DNA from 3 places in the Streptomyces mobaraensis genome. Region 1 is predicted to be linked to each of the others. Evidence: riboswitches for the same ligand, from Rfam matches in the RefSeq annotation. Region 1 holds a riboswitch; each other region holds the start of a gene.
What was found. A riboswitch is a leader RNA that binds a small molecule or an ion and turns the genes downstream of it on or off. The one in region 1 is predicted to bind cobalamin.

Region 1 (9,740 bases):
GCCGCAGCGGCACAGGTTGCCGCTCATCCGCTCCCGGATCTCGGCGTCGGTGAGGGCGGGCGGGCCGGCCTCGGGGCGGACGTCGGCGGTGGCGGCGCTGGGCCAGCCGGCCGCGTGCTCGTCGAGGACGGCGAGGGCCGAGCAGATCTGCCCGGGGGTGCAGTATCCGCACTGGTAGCCGTCGAGTTCGAGGAACGCCTGCTGGACGGGGTGCAGCCGCTCGCCGTCGGCGACGCCCTCGATCGTGGTGATCGCACGGCCTTCGGCGGCGACGGCGAGCTGGAGGCAGGCCACGGCGCGGCGCCCGTCGAGCAGCACGGTGCAGGCGCCGCACTGGCCCTGGTCGCAGCCCTTCTTGGTGCCGGTCAGGGCGAGGCGCTCGCGCAGGGCGTCGAGCAGGGTGGTGCGGTGGTCGACGGTGAGGGTGTGGGGTTCTCCGTTGACGTGCAGGGTGATGACGCTGGACGTCGATGCGGTCATGGGGGCCCTTTTCGACACGGCGGTTGGCACGGCGGATGGGACACGGTGGTGGTGCGCGGTGGTTCGGGCGGTGGCTCGGGCGAAGGTCGCCACACGGCGGTGCCGGCCCGGCGGTCGGCGCCGGCGGATCGCGGGAGCGGCCGTCCCGAGGGGCCGTCGGCCGTTCCGACGGCCGTCACGGCCACTAAAGTGTGCTGTACGTGGACAGTTGTCCGGCCGATGCGTAGCGGACAGCTGTCCGGTTATCCGAACCTAGCCGACGGCCGTCGGACGGGCAAGGGCCCGCGGAAGACCGGGCACGGACGAGAGGGCGAGGACGCGCGTGCGGACGACGGTGCCACAGCAGGACGGCGAGCCCCCGCCCCGCCGCTCGGACGCCCGGCGCAACCGCGAGCGCATCCTGGCCGTGGCGCTGGCCGAGTTGACGCACTCCCCCGCCGTCGCGCTCAGCACGATCGCGAGGAAGGCGGGCGTCGGCCAGGGCACGCTCTACCGCAACTTCCCCGACCGGGAGGCGCTCATCCTGGAGGTCTACCGCTTCGAGGTGCAGCAGGTCCACGACGCCGCCCGCCACCTGCTCGCGACCCGGCCGCCCGACCGGGCCCTGCGCGAGTGGCTGGACCGGCTGGCCCGGTACGCGACGGCGAAGGCGGGCCTGGCCGACGCGATGCGCGAGGCCACCCGCGCCCCCGCCACCCCGGCCCGCTGGGGCCACGCCCCGGTCATGGAGGCCGTCGAACTCCTCCTGGAGGCCAACGAGAAGGCCGGCACCATCCGCCCGGGCGTGACCCCCGACGATTTCCTCCTCGCCATCGCCGGCCTCTGGCACATCGGCGGCCGCGCCGACGCCGGCGAACGCGTCCGGCGCCTCTTCGACCTCGTCACGGACGGCCTGCGGGCGGGCGCGCCCGGGGCCTCCGCCGAGGAGGCCCGGCCATCCGGAACGGTCACCCCGCCGGAACGGCCGCGGTCTTCCTGCGCGCCCGGTAGGCGGCGGCCTTGATCTTGTTGCCGCAGGACTCCATGCCGCACCACTGCCGGCGCCGGCCGCGCGAGCGGTCGATGTAGACGCGGGTGCACTCGGGGTTGCCGCACTCCTTGAGCAGGGGCACGTCTTCGCCGCTCAGCAGTTCCACGGCGTGCCGGGCGACGGCCGCCAGCGCCTCGCGCTGCGTCGCCGCCGTCCAGCGGCCGGAGTGGGTCAGCCGGGGCGCGGCGGGCGCCTTCGCCGCCGCGTCGTTGACGGCGGCCAGCGCCTCGTCGTCGAAGTCCGCGCAGCCCGCGCCGAGGCGCCGGTCGGTGATCAGCCGGTAGACGGCCTCCCGGACGGCCGTCGCCCGTTCGACGTCGGCCCGCCGGGCGGGCGAGACGGCGTCGACGAGCCCGGACTCCACGTACCACGCGTCCAGGCGGTCCGGCGTCGCGAACATCTCGAACCGCGCCGTGCGGCGCGCCCGGAGCGTGGCCGCGAAGTCCAGGGCCGGGTTGCCGCACACGAAGACGTGGTCCAGGTTCACGTCACCATCCTGGCGGGTGACACCCGTACCCCGCAAGGACGGCCGGACCGGTGTGCGCGCCCGGCTCAGGCGTCCGGCGCCCCCGTCTCCGTCAGCTCGCCGTCGGCGACCCGCAGCCACCGGTCGACGCCGATCCGTCGGAGGAACCGCTCGTCGTGGCTGACCACCACGAACGCGCCGCGGTAACAGGCCAGGGCGCTCTCCAGCTGCCCGACGCCGACGAGGTCGAGGTTGTTCGTCGGCTCGTCCAACAGCAGGAGCTGCGGGGCGGGTTCGGCGCACAGGACGCAGGCGAGCGTGGCGCGCAGCCGCTCGCCGCCGGAGAGGACGCGTACGGGCAGCTGGGCCCGGGGGCCGCGGAACAGGAACCGCGCGAGCAGGTTCATCCGCTCCGCCTCGGGCCGGCGCGGGGCGGCCGCCGCGAAGTTCTCCGCGACGGTGCGGTCGGGGTCGAGGAGGTCCAGGCGCTGCGAGAGGGAGGCGATGCGCCCGTCGGCGCGCCGGACGGTCCCGCCGTCCGGGGCCAGTTCGCCGGAGAGCAGCCGCAGCAGCGTGGTCTTTCCGGCGCCGTTGGGCCCGGTGAGCGCGATGCGCTCGGGGCCGCGGACGGTGAGGTCGACGCCGTCTCCGGCGAACAGCTCGCGCCCGCCGTGGCGCACCCGCAGCCGCTCGCCCAGGATGAGCGTGCGGCCGGCGGGGACGTCGGTGTCGGGCAGCTCCAGGACCAGCCGCTGCTCGTCCCGCAGGGCGCGGCCCGCCTCGTCGAGCCGGGCCTGCGCCTCGTGGACGCGGGTGGCGTGCGTCTGGCCGGCCCGGCCTGCGGACTCCTGGGCGCCGCGCTTCATGTTCCCGGCGAAGATGCGCGGCAGACCGGCGTTCTTGAGGTTGCGGGCGGCGTTGCTCGCCCGCCGCTCGGCCCGCTCCCGGGCCTGCCGCATCTCGCGCTTCTCCCGCTTCAGCTCCTGCTCGGCGTTGCGGATGTTCTTCTCCGCGACCTCCTGCTCGGCGCGGACGGCCTGCTCATACGCGGTGAAGTTCCCGCCGTGCAGCCGCAGTTCGCCCCGGTCCAGCTCGGCGATCCGCTCCATGCGGTCCAGCAGGGCCCGGTCGTGGCTGACGAGCAGGAGGCTGCCATTCCACTCCGAGAGGACGTCGTAGAGCCTGTGACGGGCGTCGGCGTCCAGGTTGTTGGTCGGTTCGTCCAGCAGCAGCACGTCCGGGCGCTTGAGGAGCTGTGCCGCCAGGCCGAGGCTGACGATCTGGCCCCCGCTGAGCGTGCCCAGGGTCCGGTCGAGGGCGAGCCGGCCCAGCCCGAGCCGGTCGAGCTGGGCACGGGTGCGCTCCTCGACGTCCCAGTCGTCGCCGATGGTCGTGAAGTGCTCCTCGCTCACGTCGCCGGACTCGACGGCGTCGATGGCGCGGATCACCGCGTCGACGCCCAGCACCTCGGCGACCGTGGGTTCGCCGGTCAGGGGCAGCGTCTGCGGGAGGTAGCCGACCGTGCCGTGGATGGTCACCGACCCGGCGGACGGGCGGAGTTCACCGGCGATCAGTTTCAGCAGGGTGCTCTTGCCGGAGCCGTTGGGCGCCACCAGCCCGGTGCGGCCCGCGCCGACGGTGAAGGAGAGGTCGTCGAAGACAGGGGTGTCGTCGGGCCAGGAGAAGGAGAGGCGGGAGCAGATGACGGTGATGTCGGACATGGAGGTGACCTCATGAGGAACAGAGGGCAGGGCCCTCCGCCGCGGCAAAAGCCGCCGCGCGGAGAGCGCACCGCACCTGAACAGGGAAAGAGGGGACGACGAGATGACCACGACGGCGGTACCGCCCGAAGCGCGCCTGCCGGTGGCCGATCAGATCCGGGTATCACCCGGAGATGTCGTCGTCACCCACCATGTCCGTCTCCTCTGCGAAAGGTCACTGACGCCGCGTACCCTACCAGGCCCGGCGCGGAGGCCGCCCTAGAGCCCCAGATCCCAGGCCAGGCAGCCGAGATGGGTCCGCACCCCGGGGTCACCGCCGCCGTACTCCGGCGGCGCGGCCGGCGCGGCCGCCTTCTCCTCGGTCATGTCCTCGTAGGCGATCCGCTCGGGCAGCGCGCCGAAACGCGCCTGCCGCACCGCGGAGTAGCTGTCCCGCATGGCCATCTTCATTCCTCCTCCTGACGGAGTTGACGAACGGTCAGAGCCGGTCGGCGTCGACGACGGCCCGGGCGAACGCTTCGGGCGCCTCCTGGGGCAGGTTGTGACCGATGCCCTTCAACGCCCGGTGGTCGTACGGGCCCGTGAACCGGTCCCGGTACGAGGAGCCGTCGCCGGGCGCCGTGAACGGGTCGCGCTCGGCGTCGAGCGTCACCGTCGGCACGGCGATGAACGGCCGGCCCGCGAGCCGCTTCTCGTACGGCTCGTAGCGCCGCTCCCCCTCGGCGAGGCTCAGCCGCCAGCGGTAGTTGTGGATCACGATGGCGGCGTAGTCCGGGTTCTCGAAGGCGGCAGCCGTGCGCTCGAAGGTGGCGTCGTCGAAGTCCCAGGTCGGGGAGACGGTGTCCCAGACCAGCCGGGTGAGATCGTGGCGCTTGTCCCGCTGCTCCATCGCGGCCCGGCCACGCTCGGTGGCGAAGTAGTACTGGTACCACCAGGCGCGCTCGGTCGCGGGCGCCAGCGGCCGCTGGTTCGCCTCCAGGTTGACGACGAGGTAACCGCCCACGGAGACCAGGGCCTTGCAGCGCTCGGGCCACAGCGCCGCGACGATGCCGGCGGTCCTGGCCCCCCAGTCGAATCCGGCCAGCACCGCCTTCTCCAGCCCGAGCGCGTCCAGCAGGGCGACGGTGTCGAGGGCGAGGGCGGACTGCTGCCCGTTGCGGAAGGTCCGGCCGGAGAGGAAGCGCGTCGTGCCGTGGCCGCGGAGGTAGGGGACGACCACCCGGTACCCCTCGGCCGCGAGGAGGGGCGCGACGTCGACGAAGCTGTGGATGTCGTACGGCCAGCCGTGCAGACAGACGACCGGCGGCCCGTGCGCCGGCCCCAGCTCCGCGTAACCGACCTCCAGCAGACCGGCTCTGACCTTCTTGAGCGTGGGAAAGGCGCCCTGCCGGCGAGGGCCGGCCCGCCGCTCCGTGGCGGCCTGCGCCGCCTCCGATGCCCCCGACACCCCCGGCAGCGCGACGGTGACCGCACCGCCGGCCCCGAGGCCGAGCACCTTGCCGAACGTACGCCGATCGATCATGCCGAGCCCTCCGTGCGTCGCGAAGTGCCTGCGCCCGCTGCGGGCGTGCGGACGACTATGACACAGGGTGCGTCACCGGTCAAACAGGTGACGCGAGCCAACTCGGCGCAGTCGGCGCGTGCTTGAGTCCGTGCCACGCTGGAGAAACCGCTCAAGGAGCCACAGAAGGAGCTCTGCCTGGTAGGCGATGTGCGGGAGCCGGCCGGCCGGCCTTTGTCAGGCGGTCCGCGCATGAGCGGGAAGCGGGAGTTCGGCCCCGGTCCGAACCGGGTCGGCGGGGTGCACCGACGGTCCGGCCGACGGTGAACGAGGCGAGGGCGCCCTCCAGAGCGCGCCGCGACTGGCGCGCCCGGCCGGGACGGGTGCCGGGAGCACACCGAGGGAGCCACCCTCGAACGGCGAGGTACGGGCGAACGGCGGAAACACCGGACGGACGGCCTTCGGGGCGCTAAGGTCCCTCCCTTAGAGCCCCGGAGAGCCCGAAGAGCCCCGAGGGGCGCCGGTTGGGTCGGCGCCCCTCGGTCCTTGCTTGCGCGGGTGCTGTCTCCGTCATTGCTCCCCGGAGCAGTTGCCCTGGACGGTCACCCAGATGTTGCTGTCGGGGGTGGTGCCACTGGCCACGATGCCCCAGGGGTAGCAGTTCTTCGGGAGCTTGCTGTTCGCGTTCGCGCGGGCGCCGTCCAGCGAGCCGGCGACCCCGGTGACGTAGACGTAGTAGGTGGACGAGCCCTCCGTCACCGCTCCCCGGGCCGGCGCGGCGGTGGCGGCCGACGCCGGGGCGGCCAGCGCCACGCCGGCGAGCAGGGTCGCCGCGACCGCGGTGAGTCCGGCCGTCCTCCGTAACTTTCCGTTCAAGGAATCCTCCCCATCAACTCTCCCAAGACGCACATCAGTTACGCCATACGTAAGAAATCTAGGGCAACCTCGCGCGCCGCGACAGTGTTGTTCCATGTGCAACCATCTTTCGTAACTGCCGCTCCCAGGACGGGTGAAGGCCCAGCCTGTCCCCCGCGACGCTGCTTTCCCTGACGGCCGGCCCGACGGGCACCCCGACACCGGGGACGGCTTGCCGGACCGGTCGCACGGCCGCCACCACGGCGGCCGAACCGTCCGCCGGCACACGACGCGGCGACGACGGCCTCACGACGCGCCGCGCCCCACTCCGTTTCCTCACCGGCGCCGAACCCCTCGGTCCCCCGCCCACCGCACCTCCCCCGCCCCCAGCGTGACCACGGCCCGCGTCCGCATGGGCTCCTCCCCGCGCCGCGAGAGCACCACGATCTCCTCGACCTCCCCCGGCATCGGGCCCAGCCGGGCGGCCAGCTCGGCGGCCAGGGCACGCGGCTCCGTGGTGCGCCCGAGGGAGAGGTGCGGGACGAAGCGCTCGCCGCGCCCGCGGCACAGCGGGAAGCGGGACGCCAGCTCGTCGTGCAGGCGCGCCCAGGGGGCCAGGGCGCCGCCCGCCGCCGGGTCGAGCCACACCGTCGCGTACCGCCGGTGCCGGAAGTACCGCACGCCCGCCGGCCGGACCGGGAAGGCCGGGCATTCGGCCGCCGCGGCGGAGAGCAGCGGCAGGGCCCGCGGGAAGTCCTCCTCGGGTACGAAGCCGAACAGCAGGTTGACGTGCGGTGGCCACCGCCGCACCTGCGGGTCGTACCTCCGGCGGATCTCCTGGATCGCCGGCCAGTGGGCGCGCGGCGGCAGCCACGCGACGGCCGTCCGGGCCGTCGGCGCCGCCTCCAGGACCAGGTCGCCGTCCACCCTTCCATGGTCCCGGCCGCACCCGGTCCGCACGAGTCGGACGGCCACCGCCCCTCCCACCGCACGCCCGCCACGCGTCCGCTGTCTCTCCCGCCGCACGCCCGTCCCACGTGTCCCACCTCACCTTCCGCATCACGAACTCCCTTCCGTCCCGGGCCCCGCACCCTCTAGGCTGACGAGCGCAGCTGGTTCGCCCCGCCCGCCAGACGGGAGCGTCGCAAGAGGGAACCCGGTGGGAATCCGGGACTGCCCCGCAGCGGTGAGCGGGAACGACCGCCGTCATACGCACTGGGCCCGACGCACGGGGCCCGGGAAGCGACGGCCAGTAGGTGTCTCGTACGGAGTCCGACGGGTTCCGTACGCCACGAGGCGCGCCCGCGAGTCCGAAGACCTGCCACCTGCCCGCGCGCGAACCACTCGTGCGCGGACATCCCGGTGACCTCGAGGGCGGGTCGGCGTACATACCAGGCGGACGACCGCGCCATGCCGCGCGCGCCCGGCCCGCCCGGTCCGTCACCCTTCGCGCTCTCGTCCCGTTCCGGGATCTCAGGGATCCATCTCGCGAAGGAGATCTCCGTGACCAGCAAGTCCGCAGCCGCGGCAGCACGGGCCACCGTGTACGGCTACCCCCGCCAGGGCCGGAACCGTGAACTCAAGAAGGCGATCGAGGGCTACTGGAAGGGCCGGGTGACGGCCGACGCCCTGCGCGCCACCGCCGCCGGCCTGCGCCGGGACACCTGGGAGCAGCTGGCCGCGGCCGGCCTCCACGAGGTGCCCACCGGCGACTTCTCGTACTACGACCACGTCCTCGACACCACCGTCATGGTCGGCGCGATCCCCGCCCGGCACCGGGCCGCCGTCGAGGAGGACGCCCTGGCCGGGTACTTCGCGATGGCGCGCGGTACGCAGGACGTGGCGCCGCTGGAGATGACCAAGTGGTTCGACACCAACTACCACTACCTGGTGCCGGAGCTGGGTCCGGACACGGTGTTCCGTGCCGACTCCGCCCGGCAGGTCGCGGAGTTGAAGGAGGCCCTCGCCCTGGGGCTGGCCGCCGCCCGGCCGGTCCTCGTCGGGCCCGTCACATACCTCCTGCTCGCCAAGCCCGCGCCGGGCGTGGACCCGGACTTCGTCCCGCTCACCCTCCTGGACCGCCTGCTGCCGGTGTACGCGGAGGTGCTGGCCGACCTGCGGGCGGCCGGCGCCGAGTGGGTGCAGCTCGACGAGCCCGCTCTGGTGCAGGACCGCACCCCGGCCGAACTGAACGCCGCCGAGCGCGCCTACCGCGATCTCGGCGCGCTGCCCGACCGCCCGAAGCTGCTGGTCGCCTCGTACTTCGACCGGCTCGGCGAGGCCCTGCCCGTCCTCGCCAAGGCGCCGGTGGACGGGCTCGCCCTGGACTTCACCGAGGCCGCCGCCGCCAACCTCGACGACCTCGCCGCCGTCGGCGGCCTGCCCGGCAAACGCCTGGTCGCCGGCGTCGTCAACGGCCGCAACATCTGGGTGAACGACCTGGAGAAATCCCTCGCCACCCTGGGCACGCTACTCGGCCTGGCGGACCGGGTCGACGTCGCCGCGTCCTCGTCCCTGCTGCACGTCCCCCTCGACGCGGCCATGGAGCGCGACATCGCGCCGCAGATCCTGCGCTGGCTGGCCTTCGCGCGGCAGAAGACGCGCGAGATCGTCACGCTCGCCAAGGGCCTCGCCCAGGGCACCGACACCATCGCCGCCGAACTGGCGGCCAACCGGGCCGACCTCGCCTCCCGCGCCGCCTCCCCGATCACCCACGACCCGGCTGTCCGGGCCCGGGCCGCCGCCGTCACGGCCGCCGACGCCCGCCGCTCCCTGCCGTACGCCGAACGTGCCGGCGCCCAGCGCGCCCGCCTCGGCCTGCCGCTGCTGCCGACCACGACCATCGGCTCCTTCCCGCAGACCGGCGAACTCCGCGCCGCCCGCGCCGACCTGCGCGCGGGCCGGATCGACACGGCCGGCTACGAGGAGCGCATCAGGGCCGAGATCCAGGAGGTGATCACCTTCCAGGAGAAGACCGGCCTGGACGTCCTGGTGCACGGCGAGCCCGAACGCAACGACATGGTCCAGTACTTCGCCGAGCAGCTCACGGGCTACCTCGCCACGCAGCACGGGTGGGTGCAGTCGTACGGCACCCGCTACGTCCGCCCGCCGGTCCTCGCCGGTGACATCTCCCGGCCGGAGCCGATGACGGTGCGCTGGACGACGTACGCCCAGTCGCTCACCGGCCGTCCCGTCAAGGGCATGCTGACCGGGCCGGTCACCATGCTCGCCTGGTCGTTCGTCCGCGACGACCAGCCGCTCGCCGACACCGCCCGGCAGGTCGCCCTCGCCCTGCGCGACGAGGTGAACGACCTGGAGGCGGCGGGTACTTCCGTCGTCCAGGTCGACGAGCCGGCGCTGCGCGAGACGCTCCCGCTGCGGGCGGCGGACCGCCCGGCGTACCTGGCGTGGGCCACCGAGGCGTTCCAGCTCACCACCGGCGGGGTCCGGCCGGACACCCAGATCCACACGCACATGTGCTACGCCGAGTTCGGGGACGTCGTGCAGGCCATCGACGACCTCGACGCCGACGTCATCAGCCTGGAGGCGGCCCGCTCGCATATGCAGGTCGCGCGCGAACTGGCCGCGCACGGCTACCCGCGCGAGGCCGGGCCGGGGGTGTACGACATCCACTCGCCGCGCGTGCCGAGCGCGGAGGAGGCGGCGGAGCTGCTGCGCGCCGGGCTG
Region 2 (9,740 bases), 2.1 Mb from region 1:
GTTCCAGCCGGCGAAGACGAGGTCGGCCCTGGCGTCGAGGACCATCTCCTTGTTGATCTGCTTGGTGGACAGCCGCTTGACCTTGTCGTAGCCGTCCTTCCAGGGGATGTCGTCCTCGCGGCTGGTCTTGTAGTCCGGCGCCACGTAGCCGGCCATGTGGTCCTCCAGGCCGAGGGCGAACATGATCTCGGCGATGCCCACGTCGTTGGTCACCACCCGGCGCGGCGCCTTGTCGTACACCGTCTTCACACCGCAGTTCTCGATGGTGACGGGGTAGTGGCCGGAGGCCGGTGCCTTCTTGGCGTCGTCGGTCTTCTCGTCGTCCACCTGGGCGCCACAGCCCGCGAGGGCGAGGGCGGCGGTCAGGCAGACGAGGGCGCGGGCGGTGCGCATGGCTCGCATGGCGGGGCTCCTGGGGAAGGGGGTCACCGGGGTCACCGGGATCACCGGGGCAGGCGGTCGAAGAGGAGTTGCGGGACGCCGGACACCGGGTGGGGCACCCGGTGCGCCCGGACGCCGAAGACGTCGGCCAGCAGCCCGGACGTCAGCACCTCGTCCGGCGGTCCGGAGGCGACGAGCCGCCCGCCGTGGACGACGTACAGGACGTCGCAGTGGGTCGCGGCGAGGTTGAGGTCGTGCAGCGCGGCGAGCACGGTGAGCCCCGAGTCCCGTACCAGCGCGAGGACTTCGAGCTGCTGGCTGATGTCCAGGTGGTTGGTCGGCTCGTCCAGGACGAGCACCTTGGGCCGCTGGGCGAGGGCGCGCGCGATCAGGACGCGCTGCTTCTCGCCGCCGGAGAGGGTGAGGAAGCCGCGGTCCGCGAGATGCCCGGCGCCGACCCGTTCCAGGGCCGCCGCGCAGACGTCGGTGTCCTCGCGGGAGGTGCGGCCGGCTCCCCGCTGGTGCGGCAGCCGGCCCATCGCGACGACCTCGGCGACCGTGAAGTCGAACTCGCTCCCCGACTCCTGCGGCAGCGCCGCCAGCCGCCGGGCGCCCTCGCGGGCGGTGAGCCCGTGCAGGTCGTCGCCGTCCAGCAGCACCCGGCCGTGCGTCGGCCGCAGCGCGCGGTAGACGCACCGCAGCAGCGTCGACTTCCCGCTGCCGTTGGGGCCGACGACACCGACGAACTGCCCGCTCCCGGCCCGCAGTTCCACGTCCCGGACCAGCCGGGCGCCGGCCACCTCGACCGACAGGTCCTCGATGTCGACCCGCATCAGGCCCCTCCGAAGGTGTAGCCGCGCCGGCGCATCAGCAGGATGAAACAGGGCACGCCGATCAGCGCCGTGATCACCCCGACCGGCAGTTCGACGGGCGCGAGCAACAGCCGCGAGACGACGTCCACCCACACCAGCAGCACCGCGCCCAGCAGCGGCGCGACCGCGAGGACCCGGCGGTGGTCGGCGCCGACCAGCATCCGGGTGGCGTGCGGGACCATCAGCCCGACGAAGCCGATGGCGCCGCTGACGGCCACCACGGCACCGGTGACGGCCGCGACCACGACGAACAGCACCCGGCGCCGCCGCTCGGGGTCGACGCCGAGCGCGGACGACGTCTCGTCGCCCATGGCCAGCACGTTCAGGCCGCGCGCCGACCACAGCAGATAACCCAGGCCCAGCAGCACGGCCCCGGCGGCGATCGGCACGGACTGCCAGCTCGCCCCGCCCAGGCTGCCGAGCAGCCACATCATCGCCGAGCGGGCGGCGTCGCCGCGGTCCGCGCTGAAGACCATCAGGGTGGTGATCGCGGAGAAGCCGTAATACATGGCCGTCCCGACCAGCACCAGCCGCAGCGGGGTCAGCCCGTGCCCGGTGCCGCGGGCCGCCGCGTACACCAGGGCCATGGAGGCGAGCGCGGAGAGGAACGCGGCGCTGGACAGCGCCCAGACGCCCAGCGAGCCGAGCACGCCGAAGAGGAGCACCGCGTTGGCGCCGACGGCGGCGCCGGAGGAGATGCCGAGCACGAACGGGTCGGCGAGGGCGTTGCGGACCAGCGCCTGGGTGGCCACGCCGACGGCGGCGAGCCCGGCGCCGACCACGGCCGCCAGCAGGGCGCGCGGGAAGCGCAGCTCCCAGACGATGGTGTAGGCGGAGACCTCGTCCGCCCCGATCCTGCCGCTGGTCAGCCCCGCGCCCAGGTAGTGGAGCACCCGGCCCCAGCCGATGCCGGAGGAGCCGAGGGCGACGCAGCAGAGCAGGGAGCCGAGCAGGGCCACGGCCAGCCCGGCGAGCAGGGGTGGCAGCGGGATCCGCCGCGCCGGTGCGGTGGTGCCGGGGCCGGGCGGGGCGTGTGCGGTGGTCGCCAAGGGGGACGCCTTCGGCTCGGGCCGTGGGCCCGGGCGAGACGTGCCCGGAGGAGCCCCGCCGCGCCGCGGGGGGCCTCCCCTCGCAGTCCACGGCGAGTTGTCAGGAGCTGACACCGCCGCGGGTGATCGGGCTCGCAGAGCGGGTGCTCTGCCTACCGTTGCGGGTCAGCGCCGGACTTCGACCGGACTTCCCCCGCGGGGCGCTTCGTACGGCAGCCTGGGGCTTACGGCTGCTCGGGGTTGTAGGGGGTGCCGTCCGGGCGGAAGAAGGAGACGCCGTCCGGCAGGTCGTCCGGCAGGTTCCGCGCCCACTCCTCCAGAGCGGCCACGTCGGCGGTCTTCTTCAGCTGCGCGGACATGTACGGCCGCAGCGGCACCTCGGGGGTGGCCTTCTCGCCGACCCACATCAGGTCGCCCTTGACGTACCCGTAGAGGCGCTTGCCGCCGGAGTACGGGCCGGACGCGGCGGTCCGCGCGACCGCGTCCGTGACGATGTCGATCTGCGGCTTTTTGTCGGCGAGCTCGCCGTACCAGACCTCGACGACGCCCTGGTCGCGGATCATGACGACCTCGACCTTGCGGTCCTTGTCGATCCGCCAGTAGCCGCTCTCGGTCTCCAGCGGGCGGACCTTGTTCCCCTCGGCGTCGAGCACCCAGCTGTGCGAGACGTACTCCAGGAAGTCCCGGCCGTCGTGGGTGAAGGTGACTTCCTGCCCGAAGTTGCACTTCTCGGAGCCCGGGAAGTCGGCGACGCCCGCCCCCTCCCACTTGCCGAGGAGGAAGACGAGGGGCACCAGGTCCCGGTGGAGGTCGGACGGAATCTCGATCATGGGCTCAGCTCAGACGATCTGTAGGGGGTGGTCGGGGAGGCTCAGCGCTGGCCCTGGTACAGCTTCTTCCAGGTCAGCCCGGCGAACGAGAGAACGCCGACGGCGACCAGGACCAGCAGGGTGGTGAAGACTGCCTCAAGCACGAGCGCGCTCCTCGGTCGGAGTGAGGGGTTACGGACCTGCGACGAGTCTAGTCGGCCCGGTCCGGAACGGCGGTGTGAGGTGGTACGGGCCGCACGAGCCCCCGGGAACGGGCGCCCGGCCTACAGTGATCCCATGCGGAAGAAGCTCGTGATCAAGGTGACGGCGGGCGCGGACGCGCCCGAGCGGTGCTCGCAGGCGTTCACGGTGGCGGCCGTCGCCGTCGCGAGCGGCGTCGAGGTCTCGCTGTGGCTGACCGGGGAGTCGTCCTGGTTCGCCCTGCCGGGCCGGGCGGCGGAGTTCGAACTGCCGCACGCGGCGCCGCTGCCGGAGCTGATCGACGGCATCCGGGCGGGCGGCGGCATGATCACCGTCTGCACGCAGTGCGCGGCGCGGCGGGACATCGAGGAGAAGGACCTGATCGAGGGCGCGCGCATCGCGGGTGCCCAGGTCTTCGTCGGCGAGGCCATGGCGGACGGCGTGCAGGCACTGGTCTACTGAGCCGTCACTGATCGTTCTGCTGAGCCGTCACGGGCCGTCCCGCTGGTCGTCGCGGCCGCGCCGGTCGTCCAGCTCGTTCCACCAGCGGTCGGACTCGGGGTCGCCCGTCTCCTCGTCCCACCAGCGGTCGTCGGGGCCCCGGCGGTTGGCCACGATGGCCGCCACCGGGGGGATGACCATCGCGAACAGGCACATGCCGATGGCGGCGGGCACGGACCACAGCCGTACGACGGCCCAGGCCAGGACGAACGTCCCGACGCACGTGCCCATCATGGCGAAGTACAGGTGGCGCCGCCGCGCGTACATGCTTCAACGGTACGGCGGGGCCCGGTCGCCGTACAGCGCGCGCGGCCCGTCCGAGGGCGTGCCGGAGGGCCGCACCCCGCCATCAGGTCGTCCAAACCCCGGGGTGCGGCCCTCCGGCCGTCCGGCGCGCGAGGCGCCGTGCTCTGTACGGCTCGCTCAGACGGCGATGGCCACCTCCGCCAGCCCGCCCTCCTGGGCGACGACGGTACGGTCGGCGGTCGCGCCCGGGACGAGCGCGCGGACCGTCCAGGTGCCCTCGGCCGCGTAGAAGCGGAACTGCCCGGTCGCGGAGGTGGGGACCTCCGCGGTGAACTCGCCGTCGCTGTCCAGCAGACGCACGTAACCGGCGACGGGCACCCCGTCACGGGTCACGGAACCCTGGATGGTCGTCTCGCCCGGCTTGGCCGTCGAGGCGTCGGGGCCGCCGGCCTTGGCTCCACACATGCTGCGTACCTTTCCTCGTGGTCCTGGTGGTGTCGCTCGGGCGGGTCAGTTGGCGCCGAGCTCGATCGGCACGCCGACGAGGGAGCCGTACTCGGTCCAGGAACCGTCGTAGTTGCGGACGTTGGGCTGTCCGAGCAGCTCGTGCAGGACGAACCAGGTGTGCGCCGACCGCTCGCCGATCCGGCAGTACGCGATGGTGTCCTTCGTCAGGTCCACGCCCGCGCCCTCGTAGACGGCCCGGAGTTCGTCGTCCGACTTGAACGTGCCGTCGTCGTTGGCCGCCTTGGACCAGGGGATGTTGCGCGCCGACGGGACGTGGCCCGGGCGCTGCGACTGCTCCTGCGGGAGGTGGGCGGGGGCGAGCAGCTTGCCGCTGAACTCGTCGGGGGACCGGACGTCGACCAGGTTCAGGCTGCCGATCGCGGCCAGCACGTCGTCCCGGAACGCGCGGATCGAGGCGTCCTGCGGCTTGGCCTTGTACTCCGTGCGGGGCCGCCGCGGGACTTCGGCGACCAGGTCGCGCGAGTCCAGCTCCCACTTCTTGCGGCCGCCGTCGAGGAGGCGGACGTCCTGGTGGCCGTAGAGCTTGAAGTACCAGTAGGCGTAGGCGGCGAACCAGTTGTTGTTGCCGCCGTAGAGGACGACCGTGTCGTCGTTGGCGATGCCCTTCGCGGACAGCAGCTCCTCGAAGCCCGCCTGGTCCACGAAGTCGCGGCGGACGGGGTCCTGGAGGTCCGTCCGCCAGTCGATCCGGATGGCGGACTTGATGTGGTTCTTGTCGTAGGCCGAGGTGTCCTCGTCGACCTCGACGATGACGGTCTTGGCGTCGCCTGCGTCGATGCGGGCCTGGACCCAGTCGGCATCCACCAGGACGTCATTGCGGCTCATGCTGTTCTCCTCCGGGGCAGTTGCTGAGGTACGCCGACGGCGCGCCGGGCGCCGGCACATGGCGGTGATGCGGGAGGGGGGCCGGAGCGGCCGGCCGAAGAGGGGGCGGAGCCCCGTCAGGCACGACGACACAGCATGGCGGCCACACGGCACAGGTCGACTGCCCGCCGCTTGGTGAGATCCGCCTGTCGCCTCATGATGCGATCGTAGGGAGGGTGGGGGAGGGGTGTCACCGGTGTGTCGCTATGTGAGACGAATTGTCTCGCATTTCAGCCCGTCCGGCGTTTGAGGACGAGCGGCGGAGCCGCGAAAGGGGGGTCTGGGGCGCAGCCCCAGGAAACGGCGAAGGGGCGGGGCTGGGGCTCATCCCGCCAGGCGGACACCCGTCCCACCCAGTGTGATCTCCACACCCTTCTCATTCGTCTCAAGCTTCTCCAGCTTGATCCCCCGGGGCAACCCGGTGATCTCCCGCTCGAAATCCGTCTTCGAGCGAATCAGCCCCTCCAGCCCCGGCAGATCCGCGGGCACCTTCTCCGCGTGCACCCGCACCCGCGTGTCCCCCACCAGACTCACCGTGGACACCACACTCCGCTTCACCACGCCCATCGGCAGCGGGATACTGCCCGTCACCTTCACCCGGCTGGTGCCGGACGCGTCCTTGCCGCCGTAGCCGACGGTGATGCCCTGCCCGGCGATGCGGCTGAGGTCCTCGTACGAGATGTGGGCCGTGCCGGTGGCCCGGTCGGCGACGGCGGAGGTGAAGCTGCTGTCGACGCGGACGCCGTGCAGGGTCGCGTCGAAGTCGCTGACCCGGATCGACTTGTCGCCCGTGCCGGCCGTGACGCCGCCGTCCAGCGAGACCTCGACCTCGTCCAGCTTGGAGTCCGCCACCTGGGTCAGGAACGGGAAGCCCTTGATGGAAACGTCGGGCTTGCCCGACATGTTCTGGCTGCTCTGTATCTTGCCCGCCGCCTCGTCCTCCACGTACCAGACCGCCACACGGTCGGCGGCGACGAAGAGGCCGCCCAGGATCACGAAGAGGATCAGCAGGGTGCGTATGGCGCGCATCGGGTGACGTTCCCCCAGGGTCGGTTCGGGCTTGCCGTTCCGGCGAGCCTACCCAGCCGGTGGTCGGGCACCGGTGGTCCTGACGACCATGGAGACGGCGGAGGGCCGCCCCCGGTTCTCCGGGGACGGCCCACGTGACGGGTCACACGGCCCGTCGGAACCTGCGGGGTGTGTCAGAAGAGCGCCCGGCCCACGACGTAGACCGCCGGGGCGGCGAGCGCCAGCGGCAGGGCGACACCCGCGGTCATGTGCACGAAGCGCGACGGGTAGTCGTAGCTCGCCACCCGCAGGCCGGCCAGGGCGCAGACGCCGGCCGCCAGGCCCAGCAGGGCCGCCGAGCCCCCGGTGTGCGTGAGCTGCCCGCCGAGCACGCCCGCACCCGCCGCCGCGAGCAGCGCGACGACCGGGGACGCCATCGACGGCAGGGGCAGCGCCCGGGCCAGGACCGTCACGGCGACCGCGATGCCGCCGACCACCACCGCGTCCGTGTCCGCGGCCAGATGGCCGGCCGCGAGGACCGCGAGGACGGTCGAACCGCCGGCCGTCGTCAGCCCGTACAGCCGCTCGTCCGGCGAGGCGTGACTGCGCAGCTGGAGCATGACCACCAGCAGCAGCCAGACCCCGAGCGTGCCGAGGACCACCGTGGGGGCCCGCTCGGCCTTGACGGCCAGCAGGCCTGCGTCGGCGACCAGACCGCCCAGGAACGCCAGCGCGATGCCCTGGCGGGCGGGCCACATCCCGTTGAGCCGGAACCAGCCCGCCGCGGTCACCGCCTGCAGCAGCACGACCGGGACGGCCAGCGCCGCCTGGCCCAGAGGCGCGGCGAGCGCCACCAGCGCGGCCAGGACGGCCGTCAGCAGCGCGGGCCGCAGGCCGGGCGACAGGATCTGCGGCCGCCCTTCCGCCTTGGCCTTCTCCGCGGCCGTCATCGGCCGCTCCGGCTCCTCGACGACGGCCGGCACCCGCGCGGGCACCGCCCCCGGCCGGCTGCCGGGGTCCGTCCCGAACCCGGCGGCCGGCTCGGGCCGCCGGTGCCGCGGCCAGTCCGCGGCGTCGGCTTCCGGCCCGGCGGCACCGGCCCAGGCGGGGGCCTGCGCGGGCGTCTGTACGGGGGCCTGTGCGGGAGAGGGGACGGAGGGCTGGGACCCGTACGACGGCTCGGCCACCGGCAGCTGCTGCTGCCAGGTCTGCGTCTCCCAGGTCTGGGCCTGCCACGTCTGCGTCGGCTGGTCGTCGGCGGGCGCCCAGCCCTGCTGCCCGCCGGCCGTGGGCCAGGCGGCCCCGGTCTGCTGCGACGCCTGCGGGTGCTGCTGCTGGTGGGCCTGGACCTGGGCCTGGTGCTGGTGGGCCTGGTGCTGGTGGGCCTGGGCCTGGTGATGCGGCTGCTGCGGCGCCTGCTGCTGCGGGTGCTGAGGGGGGTATGCGTAGCCGTAGGCGCCGCCGCCCGTCGTGCCGCCGCCCGTCGTGCCGTCGCCGGCCTGCGGGTCGTACGCCGCGTAGCCGTCGTGGCCGGTGCCGGCCTGGTGACCGCCGTGCTGGTGCCCGTTCTGGTGGCCGTTCTGGTGCGCGCCGTTCTGGTGCGCGGCACCGCCCTGGTGGCCGTTTCCGTCGTACTCGCCGTACCCGGCGTACGGGTCCCGCGGCTGGTACGGGTCGTGGTACTGGTCGCTCATCGTGCCCTCATCGTGCCGGTGTCACCCTCCTGCGAAGGGCGGGAGCACTTCGACCGTGCCGCCCTCGGCCAGCTGGACCGTGGTGTGCGCGCGGGTGCCGACCGGGTCGCCGTCCACGAGGAAGGAGCAGCGCGCGAGGACCCGCGCGAACTCCGGGTGCTCCGCGTGCCGCTCCCGGGCGGCGGCCAGCGCGTCGGCGAGCGTCGGTGCCGTGTAGGGCTCCTCGGCCGTGCCGGCGGCGGCCTTCGCCGCGGCCCAGTACCGGATCGTGCCCGTCGGCGCCGTCCGGCCCGGCGGCCCCGGTCGTGCCGTTTCTGCGGTCGCCACGGCCACCCCGCTTTCGCGTCTCGGTTCCCTGTGCAATCGGCTGCGTCGTCGCCGTTTCTTCCGCCTCCATGATGACGGGTACCGGGCCGCCCCCGGCCCCCGGCCGCGAAATCCGGACGGAATCCCGGGAGAACCCGGAGGGAATCGGGGCGGATTCCCCAGTGACGGCAGGGAATCAGGGGTGAAACCCCCGGCGAAAACCAGGGGATCGGACGAACGGCGTTCGCATAGGCTTCTCGTGTGCTGGTACGCCTACTCCGAGCCCGAATGAAGCGCTACTCCCGCCCCTTGGCGCTGGTGGTGCTCCTTCAGCTCGTCCAAACCCTCGCGACGCTCTATCTGCCGACGCTCAACGCCGACATCATCGACAAGGGCGTGGTGAAGGGCGATACCGGCTACATCCTCACCACCGGCGGGGTAATGGCGGCGGTGGCCCTCGTCCAGCTCGTGTGCTCGCTCGGCGCGGTCTACGTCGGCGCGCGCATCGCCATGGGCGTCGGCCGGGACCTGCGCGAGGAGGTCTTCGACCGGGTGCAGTCCTTCTCGTCCCGCGAGGTGGGCAGATTCGGGGCGCCCTCTCTGATCACACGGACCACCAATGACGTCCAGCAGGTCCAGATGCTGGTCCTGATGTCGTTCACGCTGATGGTGGGCGCGCCCATCATGTGCTTCGGCGGCATCGTGATGGCCCTCAAGCAGGACGTGCCGCTGTCCGGCCTGCTGCTGGCCATCGTGCCCGTGCTCGGCGTCGTCATCTCGCTGACCGTCCGGCGGCTGCGACCGATGTTCAAGGACGTGCAGGAGCGGGTCGACACCGTCAACCGCATCCTCCGCGAGCAGATCGCCGGCATCCGCGTCATCCGCGCGTTCGTCCGGGACAAGCACGAGCGCGAGCGCTTCCACGCGGCCAACACCGCGCTGATGGACGTCTCGATGCGCTCCGGCCGGCTGGCGGCCGTCATGTTCCCGGCCGTGATGCTGATCGTGAACGCGGCCTCGGTCGCGGTGCTGTGGTTCGGCGGGCACCGCATCGACAGCGGCGACATGGAGATCGGCGCCCTCACCGCGTTCCTCAGCTACCTGATGCAGATCCTGATGGCGGTCATGATGGCCACCTTCATGTTCATGATGGTGCCGCGCGCCGAGGTCTGCGCCGAGCGGATCCACGAGGTCCTCGACACCGACACCAGCGTGGTGCCGGCCGCCGCGCCGGTCACCGAGCTGCGCGGGCACGGCCACCTCGAACTGCGCGGCGCCGGC
Region 3 (9,740 bases), 330 kb from region 1:
CGGGCGGGAGCGGGTGCGGCCGACCGTCCTCACCGGGGAGCCCGGACCGGAGCTCTTCACCGTCCTGGCCGACACCCGGATCGCGGACCTCCGGTTCGTCCTCGACCGGCTGGCGGACGCGGCCGCCGGGCGGTCACCGGAGGCGCTCGGGCGCCCGCTGCCCCGGGGGCTCGGCGCGGCCCTGGACCTGCGGCGGGTGGGCGCGTACGGGCACTCCCTGGGCGGGACGGCGGTGACGGAGGCCCTGCGCGCGGACCGCCGGATCCGGGCCGGCGTCAACCTGGAGGGGTACCTCGACCACCCGCCGGCCGCCGACGGCCGGCCCGGGGAGCTGTTCCCCGTGGCACGGGAGGGCACGGACCGGCCGTTGCTGCTGGCCGGCACGGACGGCTTCCGGAACCAGCGGTTCGAGCGCTCCTGGCCCGCCGTGCTGGCCCGCTCGGGCGGCCGGGCCCGGCGCCGCCTCCTCCACGGCGCCGGGCACTGGGTGTTCACCGACTACGCGGCCCTGGCACCCCGGCTCCAGGCGGCGGGCCTGATGCCGGCCCGGGACCGGGACGCCCTCGTCGGCCCGGCCGGGCCGGAGCGGTCCGTCCCGGCGGTGCGGGGGCTGGTGCGCTCCTTCTTCGGCCGGTACCTGCCGCCGTGCGGGCGGGAGGCGGCCGACCGGGCAGCCCGCGGCGCGTAAGCCCTGGGGGCCGGAAGCGGCTCAAGAGCCGGACGCGGCGCCCGGGAACTCGAAGCGCACCAGCCGGAACACATCCCGCACCCCGGGCACGAGACTCGTCAGGCGCGCCTCCGCACGGGACAGCGGCGGGACCCTGCGGACATCGGGGAGGTCGCAGCCACGGACGACGTCGAGGCAGGTCAGGCCGGGGTGCAGGCGTTCCAGGGCGCGGGGGTCGTCGATGCCCCAGTGGAGCGTCGCGCCGGTCCTGCGGAAGAGGGGGATCAGCCGCTGCGCTCGGACGCCCAGGCCGTTGAGGCAGTCGAACAGCAGCTGTCCGCCCGGGAAATGGGCGGTGATGCGCCGGATCAGGCGTTCGCCGTCCTCCGGCCGCAGATACGGGACGAGTCCTTCGAAGACGGCCACCACGGGCCGGTCCGCGGGGAGTTCCTCCAGCCAGCCGTCGGCGGTCACGGAGGTCGCGAGGGTGCGGTGGTCGCCGTCGGCGGGCGGGAGGAGGCGGTTCCGGAGGGCGACGACCTCGGGGAGGTCGACGTCGATCCAGCGGGTCTCCGGGAACCGGGCGACGCGGTGCGCCCGGGTGTCGAGGCCGCAGGCGAGGTGGAGCACGGTCGCGCGCGGGTGCCGGGCCAGGAACTCGGCCGTCCAGTCGTCCAGGCAGCGGGCGCGCAGGGCGACGCCGGCCGCGTTCACGGACGCCATGCCCGTCCTGCGGAAGTCGTAGTCGATGCGCCGGACGGTCTCCAGGGCCGTGCGGTCGTGCAGCAGGGAGTGGCGGGACCGGCTGTCGACGGCGCGGGCGTAGAGGGTGGCGAGGAGGGTTTCCGGGACTCCGGTGAGGGTGATCTTCTCGCGTTCCATGGGCCTCCTCGTCGAAAAGCGGACGCTTCCGTTCTCACGGTAGCCCCGGCGGTGTCCGTCCGTCCCGCCCCCGCGAAATCCCGGGCGGGCGGGGGACGGAGGGGGACGCCGCCGGGGCCCGCCCGTCGCGCGTCAGCCCTCCGCCGCCGGGGCCGTCGCGCCGCGCGCGGCCCAGCGCTGCTCGACCTTGGCGAGGCGCCAGTAGGCGAGGGCCGCGGCCCAGACCACCACGAACAGGCCGACGATGACGAAGCCGACGTTGTCGAGGTTGAGGCCGGCGATCCAGCCGGTGACCGCGTCGTCCAGGTCCAGCTTCTCGTGCAGCACGCCGACGAGTTCGATGGTGCCGATGAGGAAGGCGACGGCGATCGACAGGCCGGTGATGGTGAGGTTGTAGTAGACCTTGCGGACCGGGTTGGAGAACGCCCACTGGTAGGCGAAGTTCATGAACGTGCCGTCGAGCGTGTCGAAGAGGCTCATGCCGGCGGCGAACAGCAGCGGCAGGCAGAGGATCGCGTACCAGGGCAGTCCGGCGGCGGCGCCGCTGCCGGCCATCACCATCAGGGTGACCTCGGTGGCGGTGTCGAAGCCCAGGCCGAACAGGAAGCCCAGCGGGTACATCTGGCCGGGGCGGGTGATGGAGCGGGTGAACCGGCCGAGGATGCGGTTCATGAAGCCGCGCGAGTCGAGCTGCTTCTCCAGTTCGGCCTCGTCGTAGCGGCCCTCGCGCATGGCGCGGAAGATGCGCAGGATGCCGGCGAGGGCGACGAGGTTGAGGGCGGCGATGAGGTAGAGGAAGCCGCCGGAGACGGACGTGCCGACGACGCCGAGCGTCTGGTGGGTGGACGAGTCCTCGTCCATCAGCGTGCTGGCCATGTGCGTGCCGCCGGCGACCAGCGCGGCCATGGCGACGACCACGCTGGAGTGGCCGAGGGCGAACCAGAAGCCGACGGAGACCGGGCGCTTGCCGTCGGCCATCAGCTTGCGGGTGGTGTTGTCGATGGCGGCGATGTGGTCGGCGTCGAAGGCGTGCCGCATGCCGAGGGTGTAGGCGGTGACGCCGAGGCCGACGCCGTACACCTTGGATCCCACGTGGTAGTCGTTGGGGACGACGAGCAGGAAGAGCACGCCGAAGGCGACGACGTGCAGGGCGGCTATGACGGCGAGCAGGCCGGCGGTCCGCATCGTGTCCTCGCGGCGCCAGCGGAAGGCGGCGGACGGCCCGGCGGCGGCTTGGGTGGACGCACCGGTGGACGCGTCGGTGGGCAGGGTCATTGGGGGTTCACGCTCCAGCACCTCGTGGATCGGTTCACTGAGATGCCGTGGCCGGTCTCCTGGCTGACGGGTTCGTTCGCGTCCGCCCCCGCCTTCCCGGCAGCCGGCTGCGGCCAGTGGCTCCACGCGCCCGGTGGGCCGCGCGGAACGGGACGGTCACTCCCCGATCACAGTGGCGAGGGCCGCTCCGGAATCGGATCCCCCTGGGAGGGTCCTGCACCGGTCTTCCCGAACACCACGGCCGGGTCACTGTAACGCCCCTGCCAGTGCGGATGCACCGAGAGTGGTGATTGTCATGTCCTGCCTCAGGGGGCGCACCGGTTCCGGTAGCGGCTTCCGTCCCGTGCCGCGCTCCGGCCCCGTGCGCCCCGGGTCTTGACTCGGCGCGGAGCGCCCGGCCAGAGTCACCCAGCATCCCGTCCGGCCCGTGGGCCCCAACTCCCGTGCGCTGTTCGGGCGGTGGCCGCGCACCGGTCCGGCCCACTCCGTCCGGGGTGATGGACGGGCCGGGCGGGCCGGTGTACGAGTGCAGGTATCGCGCCGACGGGAAGGGTGGCCGCCATGGCGGAGAGAGCGGGAGAGCGGGCCGACGGGCCGGACGGCCGGGACGGATTCGTCCGCCGCGTCGGGCCGTTCCAGGCCACCGCCATCAACATGAGCCAGATGTGCGGGATCGGCCCGTTCGTCACCATCCCGCTGATGGTCGCGGCCTTCGGCGGCCCGCAGGCCGTCATCGGCTTCCTCGCGGGGGCGCTGCTCGCCCTCGCGGACGGCCTGGTGTGGGCCGAGCTCGGCGCGTCCCTGCCGGGCGCGGGCGGCAGTTACGTCTACCTCCGGCAGGCATTCCAGTACCGGACGGGCCGGCTGATGCCCTTCCTGTTCGTCTGGACGGCCATGCTCTACGTGCCGCTGGCGATGGCGAGCGGTGTGATGGGCTTCGTGCAGTACCTGGGATACCTCTGGCCGGGCATGACCCCGACCCAGGGGGACCTGACCGGGCTCGCGCTCATCGTCGTCGTCGTGGCGCTGCTGTGGGGGCGGGTGGAGAACATGGCCCGGATCACCACGGTGCTCTGGGGCGTGATGATCGCGGCCGTGGTGCTGGTGATCACCGCCGCGTTCACCCACTTCAGCCCGGACCGGGCGTTCACCTACCCCTCGCACGCCTTCGAGCTGACGAGCAATCACTTCTGGATCGGCTTCGCGGCGGGGCTGACCATCGGCATCTACGACTACGGCGGTTACTGGACGACCGCCTACATGGGCGCCGAGATCAAGGACCCCGGACGCACCATCCCGCGCTCCATCATCTACTCCATCCTCGGCATCATGGGCATCTACCTGCTGCTCCAGATCGGCACCCTGGGCGTCGTGGACTGGCGGGACATGCTCGACGCGGACAACGTCGCCTCGTCCTCCGTCGCCTCCGCCGTGCTGGAACGCACCTGGGGGAAGGGAGCCGCCGACGTCGTCACCGTGCTCGTCCTGATCACCGCGGTGGCGTCGGTCTTCACCGGCCTCCTGGGCGCCTCCCGCATCCCCTACAACGCGGCCCGGGAGAAGGTGTTCTTCCGCGCGTTCGGCACCCTGCACCCGCGCCACCGCTTCCCCGTCCTCGGTCTGCTGAGCATGGGGGCGATCGGCTGCGTCGGCTTCCTGATCGGCCGTCACACGGACCTGGCGACGCTGATCCAGCTGCTGACCACGGTGATGGTGCTCGTCCAGGCGCTGGGGCAGATCGCGGCCGTGACCGTCCTGCGCCGCCGCCAGCCGACGCTCCCGCGCCCGTACCGGATGTGGCTCTACCCGCTGCCGAGCCTGGTGGCGCTGGTCGGGTGGCTCGTCATCTACGGCTACGCGGACCGCAATTCGCCCGGGCGGCACCCCATCGAGTGGTCGCTCGCCTGGTTCGGCGCGGGCTGCTTGGCCTTCCTGCTGTGGGCGCGGGTGGAGCGGGTCTGGCCGTTCGGGCCGCGGGAGATCAGCGAGGAGTACCTGCCGGACGCGGGTGAGGGCACGGGTGGGGACGCGGGTGAGGGGGCCGCCCCCGAACCGGACGCCGGCGCCGGCCCGGTGGAGCCCACGCCCGCCTGACGCACCACCCGAAACGCCCGCCTGACGCCCCGTCGGGATCCGGCGCACGGAGGGCCCGCCGCGCCCGCCCCGGGATCACCTCCCAGGGCGGTGAGAGAATCGTCCCCATGCCCCTGACCACCACGACGTCCCCCCGCCCCCCGGACTCCGGACGGCGCAAGCTGCTCTGGCACCGGCTCATATTCGGGCTCTGGTACCGGCCCGTCGAAGTGCTCGACGAGGCCCGGGACCGGAGCGTCTGGGGCGCCGCCATGTTCCTCTGCCTGCTCTGCGGGGCGCTGGGGACCATGGCCAAGGACTCGTTCTGGGCCCAGTGGGACGTGAGCCCCGCGCTCGCCCTGGAGGCCATGGCCATCGGCTCGGGAGTGGTCCTGCTCGCCAGCGTGCTGCTCGGCCTGGTCACCCACGCCATCGCCCGCCGGCTCGGCGGCAACGGCCGGCCCGGGCCGACGGCGAGCCTGTTCGTCCTCGTCTTCTGGACCACCGACCTCCCCCGGCTGGTCCTGGACTCCTGCCTCCCGAGCGCCTCGATCCCCGTCCGCGCCACCGCCGCGGCCTCCGCCGTCTTCGGCTGCGCCCTGGCCACCCTCCTGATCCGCGGCCAGCACCACCTGCCGACCCGCAAGGCGGTGGCGGCGGTGAGCATCCAGATGCTGGCGGCGGTGGCCCTGCTGAAGTTCCCCCCGGGCAGCGGCTGACCGAGCGCCGCCCCGGGCGGCTCCCGGCGCTCCGGCGCCGCGCGGAGCGTCCCCCGGCCCCTCCGGCCCGTCGCGGAGCGTCCCCGGCCTCCGGCCCGTCACCGCGGCGGGCCGGTTCGCCGTGCGCCCGGCTCCGGGCATGCGAAGGCCCGCCCGGTGCGACGGGGGATGCACACCGGGCGGGCTCGAAGACAGTTCTACCTCATCAAGGATGGGTTATGCATCAAAAACGTGTTCGGCTTGTGGCCGACCAGCGCACGGGGAGCGAAATCAAGCCACGCGCGCGAATGGACGGACGCCACTTCAGTTCCTCTCTCGGAACGGCGAGTTCCAGTTTTTCGAAGCGTTCGAGCAGGGCCGCCAGGGCGGTCTCGGTCTCCATGCGGCCGAGCGCGGCGCCCAGGCAGTAGTGGATGCCGTGACCCAGGGCCAGTGAGCCGGAGGTGTTGCGCCGCAGGTCAAGGCGGTCGGGGTCGGGGAAGCGGGCGGGGTCGCGGTTGGCGGAGGCCAGGGAGAGGAGCACGGTTTCGCCGGCCGGGACGGTGACGCCGCCGATCTCGACGTCCTCCAGCGGGAAGCGGCGGATGGCCAGGGGGCCGGGGCCGTCCCAGCGGTTGAGCTCCTCCACGGCCGCCGCGAGTCCGTCCGGATTCTTTCGCAGGGTGCGGAGCTCCTCGGGGTGGTCCAGGAGGGCCAGCACCGAGTTGGCGATCAGGTGGACGGTGTTCTCGTAGCCGGCGAACAGCAGGAGGAAGGCGAGCGAGGTCAGTTCGTCCTCGGAGAGGCGGTCGCTGCCGTCCCGGACGGCGATCAGGTCGGACAGCAGATCGTCCGCGGGCTCGGCGCGCTTGGCGGCGAGCAGGCCGGCGAAGAAGCGGATCATGCTTCCCACCGCCTCGCGGGCCGCCTCCGGACGGGCCGGGTCGGGGGTGATCAGGGCGTCCGTCCAGGCCCGGAAGTCCAGCCGCCGCTCCTCCGGGATCCCCAGCAGGTCGCACATGACCATGATGGGCAGCGGACCGGCGTAGGCGGCCAGCAGGTCGGCGGAGCCCGCCGGTTCGACGGCGTCGAGCAGTCCGTCGGCGAGGCGGCGCACCGGCTCCCGCAGCTTCTCCACCCGGCCGGGGGTGAACGCCTTGACCACCAGGCGGCGGACGCGGGTGTGGTCCGGGGGGTCCATGTTGAGCAGGTTGGCGTCGAGGGCCGGGGGCAGGGAGAGGCCGGCGTAGTTGCCGGGCGTGGCGTTGCGCTTGTCGAGGGAGAGCCGCGGGTCGGCGAGCGCCCGGCGGACGTCCTCGTAACGGGTCACCAGCCAGGCGGGGTTGCCGTCCGCGCCCTGGACGCGGTGGACCGGGCCGGTCTCCCGGAGGGTGGCGAGGGTGCCGTGCGGGTCGGCGATGAGGGGGCGTACGTCGATGGGTCGTCGCATGCCGTCGACCCTAGGGGGGTGGCGGCGGGCGGCGGTTCCCGGCCCTCGCCTTCCCGTCGGAAGAGTTCACCTTTCCCGTCGGAAGAGTGCGCTCGTCGGAAGAGTGCGCCTTTCCCGTCGAAAGAGTTCGGCGCGGGCCGGCATCGGTCCCGTGAGTACGGGCACCGGCGCCGGCCCGCGCCGCGGGCGGCCGTGACCCCCGTCCATGGCCGCCACGTCTGTGGGTCGCGCGTCCTCAGTGGGGACGGCGCTCCGCACTGGTCTCCCGTAACTCCTTGAGCACGGCGTCGACCAGCTGGTCGTGGAAGACGTCGGCGACGAGCGCCAGGTGCTCGTGCTCGGCCGCCGGATCGGAACTGACGGTCACCACCACGCTGTCGGCGTGCGGGACCGGGACGTGGCCGGTCGCCTGGTTGGCCAGGCCCCGGCGGAAGGCCGCGGCCTCCACCACGGCGGCGATCCGGCGCTCGTCCAGCGCGGCGGCGTCCGCCCTGCGGTGGGCGATCTCCAGGGCGGCGGGCTCGACATGGCGGCGGACGCCGCGCTGGATGTCGCGGATCTCGGCCATCTGCCGGTTGGCCCGCCACTCCAGGTCGGCCAGCGGCCAGCGGGAGACCCAGCGGGAGGTGCCGATGGTCACCTCGGGGACGTGCGCGGTGACCTCTTCCCAGAGCGGGTGGAGGCGGCGCAGCCGGCGCCAGGCGGTGGCGCGGGGGCCGACGGCGGGCAGCGAGAAGCCGAGCAGGACGAGCAGGGCCGCCACCGACGCGCTCATCGGGGCCACGCCGTTGGACAGCCAGTACACGTCGCGGCCGGCCCAGGTGAGGACGAACCCGGCGAGTTTGCAGGCGCAGTAGAGCAGCCCCAGCCAGCAGCCCGCGGCGAGCGTGCGCAGCCCCCTGGAGAGCCAGGACGGGCCGAGGGTGGCGGCGTAGCGGGGGCACAGGACGCCGAGCCCGGCGAGGCTGGTGCCGAAGATGGCCAGGTACAGCGCCAGGAAGGCGACCACGCCGGGGGCGTCGGCGTAGGCGGTGCTGAAGTCGCGGGGGTGCTCGACGGCGTCCGGGCGGCCGACGGCGAAGCAGACGATCGCCGCCGTCCAGGCCGCCGCCACGGCGGCCACCGCGAACCGGGACCGCGCGACCGCGCGGGTGTGCGCGGCGGCGTCGCCGCGGCTGGTCCAGCGGAGCAGCAGCACGGTGGCGCCGGAGGCGAACAGCACGACGGCCGAGTAGAGGAAGACCATCGCCAGGTTGGCGACGCCGGTGAGCCTGTCGAAGGCGCGGTAGACGCTCGGCGCGGAGAACAGGAAGACGACGGGCACGCCGGCGGTCATCAGCGCGGTCAGGCCCAGGTCGGTGTTGCCGCGGTCGCGGAACCAGGCGCGGGCCTTGTAGGCGACGATGACCCAGGTGACGGCGGAGAAGGTGAGGTAGAGGGCGTCAAACACCGGCACCGCCCCCGTCCGCTCCGCCGGTGCCGCCGTCCGGTCCACCGGCGCCGCCGTCGTCGGTCCGGGTCCGGCGCACGTGCTGGAGCGCGGGGCCGAGGGAGGCGGCGAGTTCGGCGGCCGGGCCCTCCAGGGGCTGCTCCTGGCCGGGCGGGGGCGGGACGACCTTCTCCATGAGGAGGGTGCCGAGGATCTCGGTCTCGCGCTCGGTGAGGTTGTCGTAGCAGTGGTGCCGGGCCAGGCCCATGGTGAGCCCCATCCGGCGCATGGCGGTGGCGACGTCGACGGACGGCGTCCACACCTTGAGGGCGTCTTCGGTGACGGCCGGGTCCTGGTCGTGGCCGAGCAGCAGGTGCCCTATCTCGTGCAGCACGATGTGGACCTGGTGCCAGGGCGAGGTCTTGAGCTCGTAGACGACCCAGTAGCCGTCGTCGGTGGTGGCGGTCATCCCGGAGACGACGCCGTCGAGGCTCATCGGCACCAGGTGGATCGGCCGTCCCACGCGGCGGGCGACGACGGCGCACAGGCCGCGGAGATCGGTGGAGGCCGGCAGCGCGAGCTCGGCGATGAGCTGCTTGCACCGTCGGCGAATCCGCCCCACCCGCATGACTGCACCGTCCTCATCCTCGGTACGCCGCCAGTGGGTGAAGAGCCGGTCGTCCGCCACGACGGTCACGGGCGCTCCTCACCCCCCGCCGCGGGCGGGTCCGACGGCAGGTTCATCTGCTGCCGGAACTGGGAGATGATGGTGGTCAGGCTGTCCTGGACCTCGGGCGGCAAGCCCACCGAGCGCAGGGCGATGGCCCGTACCCGCTGGTCCCGCATCGCGACGAGGAAGCGGACCTCCTCCTCCACCCGGGCGGTCTGCGGCGCGGACAGGTCGCCCATCAGGTAGCCGACCGGCACGGCGAAGAACTTCGCCAGCGCCCGCAGCACGTCCGGGCTGGGGTTGGCGCGCTTGCCGTTGCGCAGCATCGACAGGTACTGCTCGGTGAGCGTGACCCCGCCGTACTCCTCCGTGCCGCGGCTGATCTCCTCCGCGACATGGGCGTTGGTGTACGGCGCACCCGGCGGGTGCATGTTGGCGAACAGGTAGTTGAGCCGCCCCGCCAGTGGGCTGCCCGTGTCTCCCGTCGCTCTGTCCCCCCTGACCGCCATGTGTCCCCCCGTTCCAGGTGCCTGGTTTCGCACGGCCGCCTCACGGCCGGTTAAGCCCTGAAGGGTCGCGATGGGCATCCTGTCACG

Region 2: it holds a riboswitch for cobalamin, as region 1 does, so the genes downstream of both, K7I03_RS13835 (FecCD family ABC transporter permease) here and metE (5-methyltetrahydropteroyltriglutamate--homocysteine S-methyltransferase) in region 1, are expected to answer to the same signal.
Region 3: it holds a riboswitch for cobalamin, as region 1 does, so the genes downstream of both, K7I03_RS03210 (Nickel transporter NicT) here and metE (5-methyltetrahydropteroyltriglutamate--homocysteine S-methyltransferase) in region 1, are expected to answer to the same signal.

What each region holds. Positions count from the first base shown of each region.
Region 1 is NZ_CP083590.1:1,116,873-1,126,612, forward strand. Features, by position in the region: gene K7I03_RS04605 ((2Fe-2S)-binding protein) at 1-480, opposite strand, end outside; gene K7I03_RS04610 (TetR/AcrR family transcriptional regulator) at 803-1,483, shown strand; gene K7I03_RS04615 (CGNR zinc finger domain-containing protein) at 1,428-1,997, opposite strand; gene abc-f (ribosomal protection-like ABC-F family protein) at 2,063-3,697, opposite strand; gene K7I03_RS04625 (hypothetical protein) at 3,956-4,147, opposite strand; gene K7I03_RS04630 (alpha/beta fold hydrolase) at 4,176-5,219, opposite strand; gene K7I03_RS04635 (hypothetical protein) at 5,769-6,074, opposite strand; gene K7I03_RS04640 (2'-5' RNA ligase family protein) at 6,390-6,980, opposite strand; cobalamin riboswitch at 7,150-7,393, shown strand; gene metE (5-methyltetrahydropteroyltriglutamate--homocysteine S-methyltransferase) at 7,557-9,740, shown strand, end outside.
Region 2 is NZ_CP083590.1:3,231,707-3,241,446, reverse strand. Features, by position in the region: gene K7I03_RS13845 (ABC transporter substrate-binding protein) at 1-393, opposite strand, end outside; gene K7I03_RS13840 (ABC transporter ATP-binding protein) at 444-1,214, opposite strand; gene K7I03_RS13835 (FecCD family ABC transporter permease) at 1,214-2,302, opposite strand; cobalamin riboswitch at 2,403-2,532, opposite strand; gene K7I03_RS13830 (FABP family protein) at 2,527-3,132, opposite strand; gene K7I03_RS13825 (DsrE family protein) at 3,409-3,774, shown strand; gene K7I03_RS13820 (DUF3099 domain-containing protein) at 3,802-4,080, opposite strand; gene K7I03_RS13815 (DUF1416 domain-containing protein) at 4,237-4,524, opposite strand; gene K7I03_RS13810 (sulfurtransferase) at 4,570-5,412, opposite strand; gene K7I03_RS34320 (putative leader peptide) at 5,529-5,609, opposite strand; gene K7I03_RS13805 (LmeA family phospholipid-binding protein) at 5,776-6,480, opposite strand; gene K7I03_RS13800 (hypothetical protein) at 6,654-8,153, opposite strand; gene K7I03_RS13795 (MoaD/ThiS family protein) at 8,175-8,486, opposite strand; gene K7I03_RS13790 (ABC transporter ATP-binding protein) at 8,721-9,740, shown strand, end outside.
Region 3 is NZ_CP083590.1:785,563-795,302, forward strand. Features, by position in the region: gene K7I03_RS03200 (alpha/beta hydrolase family protein) at 1-688, shown strand, start outside; gene K7I03_RS03205 (class I SAM-dependent methyltransferase) at 710-1,549, opposite strand; gene K7I03_RS03210 (Nickel transporter NicT) at 1,682-2,824, opposite strand; cobalamin riboswitch at 2,857-3,079, opposite strand; gene K7I03_RS03215 (APC family permease) at 3,386-4,918, shown strand; gene K7I03_RS03220 (YIP1 family protein) at 5,026-5,616, shown strand; gene K7I03_RS03225 (cytochrome P450 family protein) at 5,840-7,045, opposite strand; gene K7I03_RS03230 (MAB_1171c family putative transporter) at 7,281-8,495, opposite strand; gene K7I03_RS03235 (hypothetical protein) at 8,488-9,171, opposite strand; gene K7I03_RS03240 (helix-turn-helix domain-containing protein) at 9,168-9,653, opposite strand.